Regions from separate parts of the Stenotrophomonas sp. TWI819 genome, predicted to be linked through region 1. Evidence: riboswitches for the same ligand, from Rfam matches in the RefSeq annotation. Region 1 holds a riboswitch; the other holds the start of a gene.
The links. A riboswitch is a leader RNA that binds a small molecule or an ion and turns the genes downstream of it on or off. The one in region 1 is predicted to bind glycine.

Region 2: linked by a shared signal. The riboswitch ahead of gcvP (aminomethyl-transferring glycine dehydrogenase) and the one ahead of ABE463_RS07805 (trimeric intracellular cation channel family protein) in region 1 are both predicted to bind glycine.

The regions. Positions count from the first base shown of each region.
Region 1 is NZ_JBDJKY010000004.1:265,022-272,597, forward strand. Features, by position in the region: gene ABE463_RS07795 (MdtB/MuxB family multidrug efflux RND transporter permease subunit) at 1-2,459, opposite strand, end outside; gene ABE463_RS07800 (MdtA/MuxA family multidrug efflux RND transporter periplasmic adaptor subunit) at 2,456-3,571, opposite strand; gene ABE463_RS07805 (trimeric intracellular cation channel family protein) at 3,826-4,443, opposite strand; glycine riboswitch at 4,536-4,627, opposite strand; glycine riboswitch at 4,636-4,729, opposite strand; gene ABE463_RS07810 (GIY-YIG nuclease family protein) at 4,774-5,043, shown strand; gene ABE463_RS07815 (ribonuclease E inhibitor RraB) at 5,130-5,474, shown strand; gene ABE463_RS07820 (NAD(P)/FAD-dependent oxidoreductase) at 5,475-6,767, opposite strand; gene ABE463_RS07825 (NYN domain-containing protein) at 6,930-7,576, shown strand, end outside.
Region 2 is NZ_JBDJKY010000007.1:149,961-157,536, forward strand. Features, by position in the region: gene ABE463_RS11700 (M2 family metallopeptidase) at 69-2,063, shown strand; gene ABE463_RS11705 (hypothetical protein) at 2,206-2,592, opposite strand; gene ABE463_RS11710 (multidrug effflux MFS transporter) at 2,665-3,888, opposite strand; glycine riboswitch at 4,169-4,270, shown strand; gene gcvP (aminomethyl-transferring glycine dehydrogenase) at 4,360-7,239, shown strand.

The sequences.
Region 1 (7,576 bases):
GCCTCCGGGGCGAGGTTGAACGAGAACGTCACCGCCGGGAACTGGCCGACATGGTTGATCAGCAGCTGCGCGGGGCGCTGTTCGATCCGCGCGATGCCGCCCAGCGGCACCTGCCGACCATCCGGGCCGGTGACGTGCAGGCGTGCGATCGCATCCGGGCCGAAGGCCACGTCCGGGCGCGCTTCCAGCACCACGCGGTACTGGTTGGCCTGGGTGAAGATGGTCGAGATCTGGCGCTGCCCGAACGCGTCGTACAGCGCATCGGCGATGGTCTCCACGCTGATGCCCAGGCGCGCTGCGGCGACCCGGTCGATCACCACATGTGCCTGCAGCCCTTGGTTCTGCAGATCGCTGGCGACGTCGGCCAGTGCCGGTGCCTGCTGCAGATGCTCGAGCAGGCGCGGCGCCCACGTCTCCAGCTGCGCGATATCCGGGCTGGTCAGAGTGAACTGATACTGGGTACGGCTGATCCGGTCCTCGATGCCCAGTTCCTGGACCGGTTGCAGATACAGTTTGATGCCCGGGACATGCGCCACGCGCTGCTGCAGCCGCGCGATGATCGCCTGTGCATCGGCAGCGCGCTGTGCGTGCGGTTTCAATTCGATCAGAAGACGCCCACTGTTGAGGGTGGCGTTGTTGCCGTCCACGCCGATGAACGAGGACAGGCTGGCCACGTCCTCATCTTCCAGCAGCGCCGCCGACAAGGCCTGCTGGCGCTGCGCCATCGCCTGGAAGGAGATCGACTGCGGCGCCTCGCTGATGCCCTGGATCAGCCCGGCATCCTGCACCGGGAAGAAGCCCTTGGGCACCCACACGTACAGCAGCGCTGTCAGTACCAGCGTGGCGACAGTGGCGGCCAGCATCAACGGCTGGCGCTGCAGCACCCAATGCAGCTGGCGATCATAGACCGCCACGACGCGGTCGAACGGGTCGCCCTGCTGGGCCGATTCCTGCCCATCGGCATCGCGACGGGTCGCATGGCCGGCCTTGAGCAGGCGCGCGCACATCATCGGCGTCAGCGTCAGCGAGACCAGCAGCGAGATGCCGATCGCCACCGCCAAGGTGATCGCGAATTCGTGGAACAGCTTGCCGACCACGTCGGCCATGAACAGCAGCGGGATCAACACGGCGATCAGCGACAGGGTCAGCGAGATCAGCGTGAAGCCGATCTGCCTGGCACCCTTCAGCGCTGCCTGCATCGGCGTGGCACCGCGCTCCAGATGACGGGCGATGTTCTCCAGCATCACGATCGCATCGTCCACCACGAAACCGGTGGCGATGGTCAGCGCCATCAGCGTGAGGTTGTTGAGCGAGAAGCCGGCCAGCAGCATCACCCCGAACGTGCCGACCAGCGACAGCGGGACCGCGATGCTGGGAATGATCGTGGCCGGGATGTTGCGCAGGAACAGGAAGGTGACCATCACCACCAGTGCGATCGCGATCAGCAGCTCGTGCTGCACGCCACGGATCGAGGCGCGGATCGATTCGGTGCGATCGCTGAGGATGGCCACATCCACACCGGCCGGCAGCGAGGATTGCAGCTGCGGCAGCAGCGCACGCACCTGGTCGACCACGGCGATCACGTTCGCGCCGGGCTGGCGCTGGATGTTGATCAGCACCGCCGGGGTGGTGCCCGACCACGCGGCCAGCTGGCGGTTCTCGGCGCCATCTTCGATGGTGGCGACATCGCCCAGACGCAGCGGTGCGCCATCCTTCCAGGCCAGGATCAGGGCGCGGTACTCGGCCACCGAGCGCATCTGATCGTTGGCATCGAGCATGATCGCGCGGGTCGGCCCGTCGAAGCTGCCCTTGGGCATGTTGACGTTGGCCGTGCCGATCGCGGTGCGGATGCTGGCCATGCTCAGCCCGTTGGCGGCCAGCGCGGACGGATTGACCTGGATGCGGACCGCCGGGCGCTGCCCACCAGCGAGGCTGACCAGCCCGACCCCAGGCAGCTGCGAGAGCCGCTGCGCCATGCGGGTATCGACCAGATCGTGCACCTGCGGCAGCGAGAGGCCCTGCGAGGTCACTGCCAGGGTCAGGATCGGGGTGTCAGCCGGGTTGACCTTGCGGTACACCGGCGGCACCGGCAGATCGTCGGGCAGGAAGCTGTCGGCGGCGTTGATCGCGGCCTGCACTTCCTGCTCGGCCACGCCGAGCGCGACCTCCAGCGAGAACTGCAGGGTGATCACCGACGCGCCGCCGGAGCTGGTCGAGGACATCTGCTTCAGGCCGGGAATCTGCCCGAGTTGCCGTTCCAGCGGCGCGGTGACCGCGCTGGTGGTGACGTCCGGGCTGGCGCCGGGATACAGCGTGGTGATCTGGATGATCGGGTAATCGACCTGCGGCAGTGCCGCGACCGGCAGCAGGCGATAGGCCATCACGCCGGACAGCAGCAGCGCCACCATCAGCAGCGTGGTCGCGACCGGGCGCTCGATGAAGGGGCGCGAGAGGTTCATGCGCCGGTCCGCGGCGGGTCCTGCTCCACCACCTCGACCTTGGCGCCTTCGCGCAGGCCGTCGATGCCTTCCACCACCACGCGCTCGCCCGCCTTGAGGCCTTCGCGCACCGAGACGCGTTCGCCATCGGCCGGGCCGAGCACCACGGTGCGCAGCGACGAGGTGTCATCGGCCGCGATCACGTAGACGTAGCTGCCCTTGCTGCCGAACTGCACGGCGGCATTGGGAATCACCACCGCATCACTGCTGCTGACCTGCAGGCGCACGTTGACGAACTGGTTGGGGAACAACGATTCATCCGCGTTGGCGAACTGCGCGCGCAGTTTGAGCGTGCCGGTGGCGGTATCGATGCGGTTGTCCAGGCTGGAGAGCACGCCATCGCCCAGCGCGGTGCGCTCCTCGCGGTCCCAGGCTTCCACGGTCAGCTGCGGATTGGCGCGTGCGGCAGCCACCACCGCCGGCAGGTCCGGCTCGGGCACGGTGAACAGCACGCTGATCGGGGTGGTCTGGGTGATGGTGGCCAGCGGCTCGGTATCGCCACTGCGCACCAGGTTGCCGACATCGACGTTGCGCAGGCCCATACGCCCGGCCACCGGTGCGGTGATGCGGGTGTACTGCAGCTGCAGGCGTGCTTCATCCACCGCCGCCTGGTCGGTCTGGCGACGGCCCTGCAGCTGGCGCACCTTGCTCTGCTGATCACTGAGGTCCTGCGCGGAGACGAAGTGCTTGCTCTGCAGTTCGGCGAAGCGCTTGAGCTGGCTTTCGGCATTGTCCAGCTCGGCCAGGTTCTGCTGCTGGGTGCCCAGCGCACGCGAGAGCTGCACCTGGAACGGGCGCGGATCGATCTCGGCCAGCAGCTCGCCGGCGGTGACGTGCTGGCCCTCGGAGAATGCCAACCGAAGCAGTTCGCCATCCACGCGGCTGCGGATGCTCACCGTATGCAGCGGGGTCACCGTGCCCAGCGCTTTCAGGCGCACCACCAGATCTTCCTGCGTCGCAGTGGCCACACGCACCGGGGTCGGCTGCGGCCCCCCGGACGGGCCGGCGGCGGGGGCGGGCGCGAGCAGTTTCCATGCAGCGATGGCGGCCAGGCCGACAGCGGCAGCGATCAACAGCGGTGTGACCAAACGACGGCGAGACGACGGGGGCGTTGAAGCGGACATACGCATCCTGCGCACCCTCCACCGGAGCAGTGCGTCCATGGGGACCGGCCGACGGCGGCAGGTCAACGGGGGAGAGGGTGTCTGGCGGGGCAGCGGGTGGTACACCGCCGCGTGGCTGGATGCCGTTCGAATGGAACGGGAGCGCCATGATACAGGGCCGGGCCGCTCAAGCTCCCGTGACCTTGGTCATGCCCGCGGGTGCGTCAATGCACCTCGTCGCGGTACACGAACTTCGGCATTTCCCACTTGAAGTGGATGGCCAGCAGGCGGAACAGGAAGCCGCCGCCCAGGCACCACAGCGTGGCGGCGTTGAGTGACACGCCGAGTTCCAGCAGGGTCAGGTAGGCCGCACCGGTGAGCAGGGTGATCACGGCATACAGTTCTTTCTGGAAGATCAGCGGCACCTCGTTGCACAACACATCGCGCAGCACGCCGCCGAACGCACCGGTCAGCATGCCGGCGATCAGGATGATCGGCACGGTGTGCCCGCCTTCGCGCGCGACCGCGCACCCGATCAGAGTGAACGCGATCAGGCCCAGGCCATCGAGCACCAGGAAGGTGCGCCGGAAGTGATGCATCCAGCGCGCCACCCAGGTCGCGATCAGTGCTGCGCAGATGGTGAAGCCCAGGTACTCCGGGTGCTTCACCCAGCCCAGCGGGTAGTGGCCGAGCACGATGTCGCGCAGCGAGCCGCCGCCGAGCGCGGTGACGCAGGCGATGATGACCACGCCGAACAGGTCCATGCGGCGGCGGCCGGCCGACAGCGCGCCGGTCATGGCTTCGGCCGAGATGGCGATGAGGTAGATCAGGGAGAGCAGCATGGGGGGGCTCCGGGAAACACGTCAGGCGGGGACGGAAACGCGCACGCATCACGCCAGCGCCGCTGCACTGTCGTGGGGTGGGATTCCGTTGCCGCTCCCGCTGTCCTTTTGCCTGAGAGTTCGGTGGCCAAGGCCACGTGCCCCTTCGGCGGGTCATTGAAGACCTCTCTCCAGATCGGCGTGTCGGATGCATGGTTGGTGGCTGTGCAGCCACCGGCCTGAGCGATTATGGGAGCCTGCGCCTTCGGCGGGCGCCAGCGCGGCGCCTCTCTCCTGCATCCGGGGCGGATTCTAGCAGCCGCCGGGCCCGTGCCGGGGGATAATCCCGGTATGCCCGCTGAACCCGCCCTCTGGTACCTGTACCTGCTTGAATGCCGCAACGGCAGCTATTACGCCGGCATCAGCAACGACGTGGACGCACGCTTCCAGGCCCATCTCGCCGGCAAAGGGGCGAAATACACGCGGGCCAACCCACCGGTGAAGGTGCTGGCGATGCGCGCCTACCCGGACCGCGCGGCCGCGTCGAAGGCCGAGTGGCAGCTCAAGCGGCAACCGCGCGAGCGCAAGCTGGCGTGGCTGGCGCTGCCCGATCCCACGTAGCCGCGCGTGCGGGTTGTTCGGGCCTTCGTTGGCGGCATACCATCGACCCTCGTTCGTTGATCCGCTTGCCCAAGCCCTGGAGTGCCATGTCCCGCGATCTGTCGTTGTACCCGGAAGATGAGAATGGCGATGTGCTCTGGAACATGCTGCAGGATGGCGACGATCTGTCGATTCCGCGCGAGGTGGATTTCGCGCTGATCTTTCCGACCCAGGATGTGGCGATCGCCTTCGCCGTGCACCTGCTCAAGAACGACCAGAAGGTGTCCTTCGCCGCCTACGAGGGCAACGACGACTACCCCTGGCAGGTGGTGGTGCATCCGCTGATGCTGCCGACCCACCAGAACATCGCCGGCTTCGAAGGTCTGCTGGCCAGCGAGGCGGTCTCCTACAGCGGCCAGGTGGATGGCTGGCGATGTCTGTCGCAGGGATGATCAGGGCGTGGGCGGTCGTTTCGGCCGGCGATCGTCCTGTGCATCACCGAAGATGATCCGTGCGCTGCGCTGGTAGCTCCAGTACGCCACCGCCCAGTTCAACAGCACCACCACGCGGTTGCGGAAGCCGATCAGGAAGAACACGTGCGCGGCCAGCCAGAACCACCAGGCCAGCACGCCGGAAAGCTGCAGCCGGCCGAGGTGGACGATCGCCGCCATGCGGCCGATGGTCGCCAGGTTGCCGAAGTCCTGGTATTTGAACGCACCCGGCGCGGGCTTGCCGGCCAGGCGTGCCTGGACGGTGGTGGCCACGTGCTTGCCCATCTGCTTGGCCGCCGGCGCGACGCCGGGCACCGGCTTGCCGTCGGCCTGGGTCAGTGCCGCCAGGTCACCGGCAACGAAGATCTCCGGGTGGCCCTCCAGGGTGAGGTCAGGCTGCACCGGCACGCGGCCGGCGCGGTCCAGTGGTACGTCCAACGTACGTGCCAGCGGTGAGGCGGCGACACCGGCGGCCCAGACCACGGTGCGGGCCTCGACGAAGCGCTCGCCGAGCTGGAAGCCTTCGGCAGTGATGTCGCTGACCGGCGTGCCGGTGAGCACTTCCACGCCCAGCTTTTCCAGCTGCCGCCGCGCCTTGAGCGAGAGCACCTCGGGGAAGGTGGACAGCACGCGCGGGCCGGCTTCGACCAGGCGGACCTTGGCCGAGGCGGGATCGATATGGCGGAACTCATTGCGCAGCGTATGCCGTGCGATCTCGGCCAGGGTGCCGGCCAGTTCCACGCCGGTGGGGCCGCCACCGACCACGGCGAAACTCAGCCACGCCGCTTTGCGCGCGGGATCGGGTTCGGCCTCGGCACGCTCGAAGGCGAGCAGCAGCTTGCGGCGCAGCGCGATGGCATCGTCCAGCGTCTTCAGGCCCGGCGCATCGGCGGCCCATTCGTCGTGGCCGAAATACGCGTGGGTGGCGCCGGTGCACAGCATCAGGGTGTCGTACGTAATCTGCGTGCCATCGGCCAGCGTCGCGGTGCGCGCGGCCTTGTCGATGTCGGTCACTTCGCCCAGCCGCACTTCGACATTACGCTGGTGACCGAGGATGTGGCGCAGCGGTGCGGCGATATCCGGCGCGGACAGGCCTGCGGTGGCCACCTGGTAGAGCAGCGGCTGGAACAGATGATGGTTGCGACGGTCCACCAGGGTGATGCGCACGTGCGCCGAGGCGAGGGCACGGGTGGCCCAGAGGCCGGCAAAACCGCCACCTATGATGAGCAGGTGGGGCGTGGGATCGCGGGTCATGCTTCACTCCTTGGCGGGCGCCGGCGGGGGGCGGCGCAGGTCGTCTCGTGATGCGGCCCATGGTCGCACGTGAAGCGCGATGTTCACGTCGATGGCCGATACTGGGTTCAGGGGCCATCGCGCTTGCCCGATGGCCGATCCGATCCTGTCCAGGAGACCGAGATGTCCGAACCGGAAAAGCGCATCGCCCTGTTGATCGATGCCGACAACGCGCCCTCATCCAAGATTGATGCGGTGCTGGCCGAAGTGGCCCGCTACGGCGTGGCCAATGTCCGCCGTGCCTACGGCAACTGGAAGAGCCCGCGGTTGAAAGGGTGGGAGTCCGTGCTGCACGAGTACGCGATCCGCCCCATCCAGCAGTTTGCCTACAGCCGCGGCAAGAACGCCTCGGACATGGCGATGGTGATCGACGCGATGGACATGCTGTACGCCCGCAATCTGGATGGTTTTGCGATCGTCTCCAGTGATGCCGACTTCACCCCGCTGGTGATGCGCCTGCTGACCGACGGGGTCAAGGTGTACGGCTTCGGCGAGAAGAAAACGCCCGAGCCATTCGTCAACGCGTGCTCGAAGTTCACCTACATCGAAGCCCTGGGGCAGCCGCATGCGGCCGATCAGGAGGTGGAGCAGGACAACGAGGAAACCCGCCCGCGCAAGAGCGGCCCGGAGCTGCGCAATGACACCCGCCTGGTGCAGATGCTCCGGCGCGCGGTGACCTCGGCCGAAGCCGAGGATGGCTGGTCACACCTGGGCCCGGTCGGCAGCCAGATCGGCAACCAGGCCTCGTTCGATTCGCGCAATTACGGGTA
Region 2 (7,576 bases), on a different contig from region 1:
CTGCCCCTTGCGGTGCGCCCGGCGCTTCACTAGCCTTCGCCGGTCTGTCACCACCCAAGGATGTGCCCGTGAACCACCGCCCGCTCCTGCTGGCCCTGGCAGTCAGTGCTGCCGCACTGACGCTGGCGGCCTGCCAGAAGGAACCGTCCCCCGCCGATGCACCGGCCACGGGCACCACCCAGTCCAAGGAAACCGCGGACCAGTTCATCGCCCGCGTCAACGCCGAGTACAAAGCCATGTACCCGGAAATGACCTCGGCCCAGTGGCTGTCCTCGACCTACATCAACGACGATTCCGAGCGCGTCGCGGCCAAGGCCAACGAACGCTGGCTCACCGTCCTCAATGGCTGGATCACCCAGGCTGGCCAGTACGACGGCCAGCCGATGAGCGAAGACACCAAGCGCCAGATCCACCTGCTCAAGCTGATGACCTCCATGCCCGCCCCGCGCGACCCGGCCAAGCTCTCCGAGCTGACCCGCATCGCCAGCCGCATGGAAGGCGCCTATGGCTCCGGCAAATACTGCACCGATGAAGCCAACCCGCAGACCTGCCGCCAGCTCGGCGATCTGGAACAGGTCCTCGCCCGCAGCCGCGACTACGACAAGCAGCTCGACGCCTGGCAGGGCTGGCACGGCACCACCAAGCCGATGCGCGCCGATTACGAACGCTTCGTCAGCCTGGTCAATGAAGGCGCCAAGGAAATGGGCTTCGCCGATGCCGGCCAGATGTGGCGCAGCGGCTATGACATGCCCGCCGACCAGATCGGCCCGGAAACCGACCGCCTGTGGGACCAGGTCAAGCCGATGTACGAGCAGCTGCACTGCTATGCCCGTACCAAGCTCGATGGTACGTACGGCAAGGACAAAGCCGAGGTCAACGGCGGCCTGATCGCCGCGCACCTGACCGGCAACATGTGGCAGCAGGACTGGTCCAACCTGTGGGACCAGCTGGAGCCGTATCCCGGTGCCGGCAACCTGGACATCACCGCCGCACTGGAAAAGCAGTATCAGACCAACCTCAGTGGCGCACTGGCCAAGGCCGGCAGCGGCGCGAACGTGGAAGCGCTGTACAAGGCGCAGCGTGAAGCCGAACTGCGCACCGCCAAGCAGATGACCGAGCGCGCGCAGGACTTCTATGTCTCGCTCGGCATGCCTGCACTGCCGAAGTCGTATTGGGACAAGACCCAGTTCATCAAGCCGCTGGACCGTGATGTGGTCTGCCACGCCAGCGCGTGGGACATGAACATGGAAGGCGACGTGCGCACCAAGATGTGCATCAAGCCGAACGAAGAAAACTTCACCACGATCTACCACGAGCTGGGCCACATCTATTACGACCTGGCCTACAACCCGCTGCCGCCGTTGTTCCAGGGCGGTGCCAACGATGGCTTCCATGAAGCGATCGGCGACACCATCGTGCTGGCGATGACCCCGCAGTACCTCAACTCGATCGGCCTGGTCGATACCCCGCAGGAAAGCCGCGAGGCGACCATCAACGCGCAGATGCGCATGGCCCTGAGCGGCGTGTCGTTCCTGCCGTTCGGCCTGATGATCGACCGCTGGCGCTGGGGTGTGTTCGATGGCTCGATCACCCCGGACCATTACAACCAGGCGTGGTGGGACCTGAAGGCCAAGTACCAGGGTGTGGCGCCGGCCAGCGCACGCGGTGAGGAGTTCTTCGACGCGGGTGCCAAGTACCACGTGCCGGGCAACACCCCCTACACCCGTTACTTCCTGGCGCGCATCCTGCAGTTCCAGTTCTACAAGGGCCTGTGCGATGCCTCCGGCTACAAGGGCCCGCTGCACCAGTGCAGCTTCTACGGCAACAAGGAAGCCGGCCAGAAGTTCTGGGCAATGCTGAGCAAGGGCGCCAGCCAGCCGTGGCAGGCCACGCTGAAGGAAATCACCGGCGGCGACAAGCTCGATGCCGGCCCGATGATCGAGTACTTCACCCCGGTCAACGAATGGCTCAAGCAGCAGAACCAGGGCCAGATGTGTGGGTGGCAGGTGCCGCCTGCCACCGCTGCGGCCCCGGCCGCACCGACGGCGCCCGCGGCACCGTAACCCGTGGGTTGGGCCGGGCCCTGCCCGGCCACAGCCCGCAACGAAAAAACCGGCCGAAAGGCCGGTTTTTTTGTCCGTGACGCTTTGGCCTGCGTCCGGCCTCGATGGGCCGGGAGCACGTGCGACCACGCGTGGCGTAGCGCTACGACTTGGGTTTCAGGGCAGCCGCCAGCTCGGTCTTGAACTGCTCGAAATCCATGCCATCGGCCTTGGCCTCGGCGTGCGCGGCATCCTTCAACGCATCCGAGTACACCAGCCGGACAGGGGTGCCCTGCCGCTCGTGCAGTTCGGCGGCCTGCATGATCAGGGCCAGTACCCGCGCCGCGCTGGGCGTCTGACCGGCAATGCGGCCATCCATCCCCAGCACCCATTCTCCGTCGCGGCGGACGATGCCGGCCAGCAGCGTACGCTGCTGATCGCGCAGCTCTGCGTGCGGCTCAACCGGCGGGGTGGCGGCCTGCTCGCGGTTGGCGGCCTGGGTTTCACGGCGCCGGCGGATGTCGCGGCGCAGTTTGGAGGTGGTCGACATCAGGGACTTCCGGACTGCATGAAAGGGCAAAGGATACCGCACGGGTCCTGATGGTCCCGCCAGCTGCGTGGCCTACTCGATGGGCGTCAGTACTTCGCGGCGGCGCTCGCAATACCGCTCCCAGTACCAGAACGAGCCGCCCAGTGCGAAGAAGCCCATGTAGCCCAACGCCAGATGTACCGGACTGCTGCTGAGCATCGGCGAGACCACACCGGCCACGACGGTGTTGATCATCAGCTGGATGAACATCTGCATCGAGGACGCCAGGCCGCGCTGGTGCGGGTACATGTCCAGCACCGCCAGCGCCAGCACCGGGAAGATCAGCGCCATGCCCACGCCGCCCAGGAAGATCGGCATCACCGCCCACGGCAGCGCGATCTGCTGCACGGACAGCACGTAGGTGATGTTGAGCAGGGCCGACACTGCGCACAGACCGAACCCGATCGCGATCTGCCGCTGCGGCAGGATCCGCCCGGCCATCCGCCCGGACAGGAACGAGCCCATCGTCATGCCGCCGATGGTCGGAATGAACAACCAGGCAAAACCGCCCTCGCCCAGCTTGAGGTGCTGCATCACCAGCACCGGCGCCGAGGCGATGTACAGGAAAATGCCGGAGAAATTCAGCGCACCGGCAGCCGAAAGCCGCAGCAGGCGCGCGTTGGAGCCCATGCGGGCATAGCTGCGCAGCAGTTCACGCATCGACAGTGGCGTGCGCGCCTCGACCGGGTGGGTTTCCGGCAGCCACTTGCCCGTGGCCAGCAGCAGGACCACGCCGAACAGCACCAGGAACCAGAAGATCAGCGGCCAGTCGCCGCCGCCGAGCAGGATCCAGCCACCGATGATCGGGGCGATCGCCGGGGCCACGCCGAAGATCATCGAGACCTGGCTCATCAAGCGCTGCGCGTCGGCACCGTGGTACAGATCGCGGATCACGGCGCGGCCGACGATCACACCCACACCGGCAGTCACGCCCTGCAGTGCGCGGAACACCAGCAACGTGGTCATGTCCCGCGACAGCGCACAGCCGATCGAGGCGCCGATGAACAACACCAGCCCGCCGATGATCACCCGCTTGCGGCCGAAGGCATCCGATAGCGGGCCGTGCGCCAGGCTCATCAGGCCATAGAACAGCAGGTAGACGCTGATGGTCTGCTGCACCGCGACCTGGTCCACCTGCATGCGCTCGCCCAGCAACAGGAAGGCCGGGAAAATGGTGTCGATCGAGAACGGACCGAACATCGCCAGGCCTGCAAGCAGCAGGGCCAGACGGCGGGTCGAAGGTGAGGCGGGCGTCATGCGGGCTTCCGTCAGCGGCCATGCGCACTGCACGGCGGGCGCCTGGCCCGGAACGGGCGGCGCCAGATGAATACGAGGATCCGTTGATCATAGGCCTTTGCCGACCCCGGCACCATGCCCGGCGGCGGTTTCAGGCGTCCATGCGCCCCCGTATTCAGGTGCCGGAAAGGCCCAGTGGGCCGAAGCGCTGGGCTATAATCGCCCCGCTACATGGTGGGAGAAGCGGACACCCGCTGCCGAAGGCGCAACGCCCGTAATCGCTCAGGCCCGATACCACCCGCATCAAAACTCTGGAGAGACCGGCGAGTGCCGGCGCCGAAGGGGCACGAAGTCCGCAGATGCGCGCTTCCAAACTCTCAGGCAAAAGGACAGAGGGGCACCCAGGAAGACCGCAAGGTCCGGTGGATCGCTGTCGCCCGCGACGCGCCCTGGCCCCGGCCGCCTTCCGAACGTGCGTGCCCACTCTCCGAGATGCCAGCCATGTCCCAGAACACCCCCTCCCTGCGCGAGCTTGAACACAGCCACGCGTTCGTCGAACGCCACATCGGCCCCAACGACGCTGAAATCGCGCAGATGCTCGACGTGGTCGGCCACGCCTCGCTGGACGCGCTGACCGATGCGATTGTCCCGGCCGGGATCAAATCGCCGGCACCGCTGGACCTGCCCGAGTCGCTGACCGAAGTGCAGGCACTGGCCAAAATCCGCGCCATCGCCGACAAGAACCAGGTGTTCCGCACCTTCATCGGGCAGGGCTACTACGGCACGCTCACCCCGAACGTCATCCTGCGCAACGTGCTGGAAAACCCGGCGTGGTACACCGCCTACACCCCGTACCAGGCCGAGATTTCGCAGGGCCGCATGGAAGCGCTGATCAACTTCCAGACGCTGTGCGCCGACCTCACGGGCATGGAGATCGCCAACGCCTCGCTGCTGGATGAAGCCACCGCCGCCGCCGAAGCGATGACGCTGGCCAAGCGCTCGGCCAAGTCGAAGTCCGATACCTTCTTCGTGCACGACGCCGTGCACCCGCAGACGCTGGAACTGCTGCGCACCCGCGCCGAGCCGATGGGCATCGTGCTGCGCGTGGGCACCCCGGCCGAGGCGATGGAAGCCGAAGCCTACGGCGTGCTGCTGCAGTACCCGGATACCTTCGGCCATATCGGCGACTACAAGGCGCTGGCCGATGCCGTGCACGCGCGCGGTGGCCTGGTCGCCGTGGCCACCGATCTGCTGGCGCTGACCCTGATCGCCGCCCCCGGCGAATGGGGCGCGGACATCGTGGTCGGCAACTCGCAGCGCTTCGGCGTGCCGTTCGGCTTCGGTGGCCCGCATGCCGCCTTCATGGCCTGCCGCGATGCCTACAAGCGCTCGATGCCGGGCCGCCTGATCGGCGTCTCTGTCGACGCGCAGGGCAACGCTGCCTACCGCTTGACGCTGCAGACCCGCGAGCAGCACATCCGCCGCGAGAAGGCGACCTCCAACATCTGTACCGCCCAGGTGCTGCTGGCGGTGATGGCCTCGATGTATGCCGTGTACCACGGCCCGGAAGGCCTGACCCGCATTGCCCGTCGCACCCACCGTCTGGCCGCGATCCTGGCCGCCGCACTGCGCGGCGTCGGCGTCAACGTGGGCGAGCACTTCTTCGACACCCTGCACGTCAAGGATGTGGACGCCAAGGCGATCCACGCCAAGGCTGCGGCGGCGCGCATCAACCTGCGTGCGATCGACAGCGATGCGGTCGGCATCAGCCTGGACGAAACCGCCACCCGCGCCGACATCGTCGCGCTCGGCCAGCTGTTCGGTGCCACGGTCGACGTGGATGCACTGGATGCGGCCACCGCCGATGCGTTGCCGGCCGCTCTGGTGCGCACCAGCGACTTCCTGACCCACCCGGTGTTCAACACCCACCACAGCGAACACGAACTGCTGCGTTACCTGCGCTCGCTGGCGGACAAGGACCTGGCGATGGATCGCACCATGATCCCGCTGGGCAGCTGCACCATGAAGCTCAACGCCACCGCCGAGATGATCCCGGTGACGTGGCCGGAATTCGCCAACATCCATCCGCTGGCCCCGGCCGATCAGGCCACCGGCTACAAGGAACTGATCGACGGCCTGGAAGCGATGCTGGTCGAGTGCACCGGCTATGACGCGGTGAGCCTGCAGCCGAACTCCGGCGCGCAGGGTGAGTACGCCGGCCTACTGGCGATCCGCGCCTACCACCGCTCGCGCGGCGAAGGCCATCGCGACGTCTGCCTGATTCCGGATTCGGCGCACGGCACCAACCCGGCCTCGGCCCAGATGTGCGGCATGAAGGTCGTGGTGACCAAGACCGATGCCAACGGCAACGTCGACCTGGACGACATCCGCATCAACGCGGAGAAGTACAGCGACCGCCTGGCCGCGCTGATGATCACCTACCCGTCCACGCACGGCGTGTTCGAGGAAGAAGTGGTGGAGATCTGCGAGATCGTGCACCAGCACGGTGGCCAGGTGTACACCGACGGCGCCAACATGAACGCCCTGGTCGGCGTGGCCAAGCCCGGCAAGTGGGGCTCGGACGTGTCACACCTGAACCTGCACAAGACCTTCTGCATCCCGCACGGCGGCGGCGGCCCGGGCGTCGGCCCGTGTGCGGTCAAGTCGCACCTCGCCCCGTTCCTGCCGAAGGTGCTGGGCGGCGAAGGCGATGTCGGCATGGTCAGCGCGGCCAGCTTCGGCAGCGCCTCGATCCTGCCGATCAGCTGGATGTACATCACGCTGATGGGCACCGCCGGCCTGCGCAAGGCAACCCAGGTGGCCCTGCTCAACGCCAACTACATCGCCAAGCGCCTGGCCCCGCACTTCAAGACCCTGTATACCGGCCGCAACGGCCTGGTGGCGCACGAGTGCATCCTGGACGTGCGACCGCTGGAGAAGACCTCGGGCATCGGCGCCGAAGACGTGGCCAAGCGTCTGATCGATTTCGGCTTCCACGCCCCGACGTTGAGCTTCCCGGTCGCCGGCACGCTGATGGTGGAGCCGACCGAGAGCGAATCGCTGCACGAACTGGACCGTTTCATCAACGCGATGATCCAGATCCGCGAGGAAATCGCCGCGATCGAAGACGGCCGTCTGGACCGCGAGGACAACCCGCTCAAGCACGCCCCGCACACCGCCACGGCGGTCTCGGCCAGCGAGTGGGCCCATGCCTACCCGCGTGAGCTGGCGGCCTTCCCGCTGGCCAGCCTGCGCCAGCAGAAGTACTGGCCGCCGGTGGCGCGCGTGGACAACGTCTACGGCGACAAGAACGTGATGTGCGCCTGCATCCCGGTCGATGCGTACAAGGAAGACGAGGGCGTGGAGGTCTAAGCCTCCCTACCCTGACGCAACAGCAGACGGCCCGCGCAAGCGGGCCGTTTTTGTGTTGCCTCATGCCCCCACAATCTGGCGCACCGGCCGAGATCAACGTCGGCGAGACCCTGTGGCATGGCAGGAGTGTGCGGGTCCGCGGGACACGCCGTAAATCCGTCCCTGGAGGCTCGTGAGCGGCATCCATGCCGCTCCAACGGTCCCGCCAACCCACACACCCCCGCCCTCGACAGTGGATCGGCTGCCTCTGAAAAAGCAAACGCGATCGCCGTGCAACGGAGGCGAGCACTAACACCTCATGCACTCATCGGATGACTGTCCATAGCATCAGCTTGGG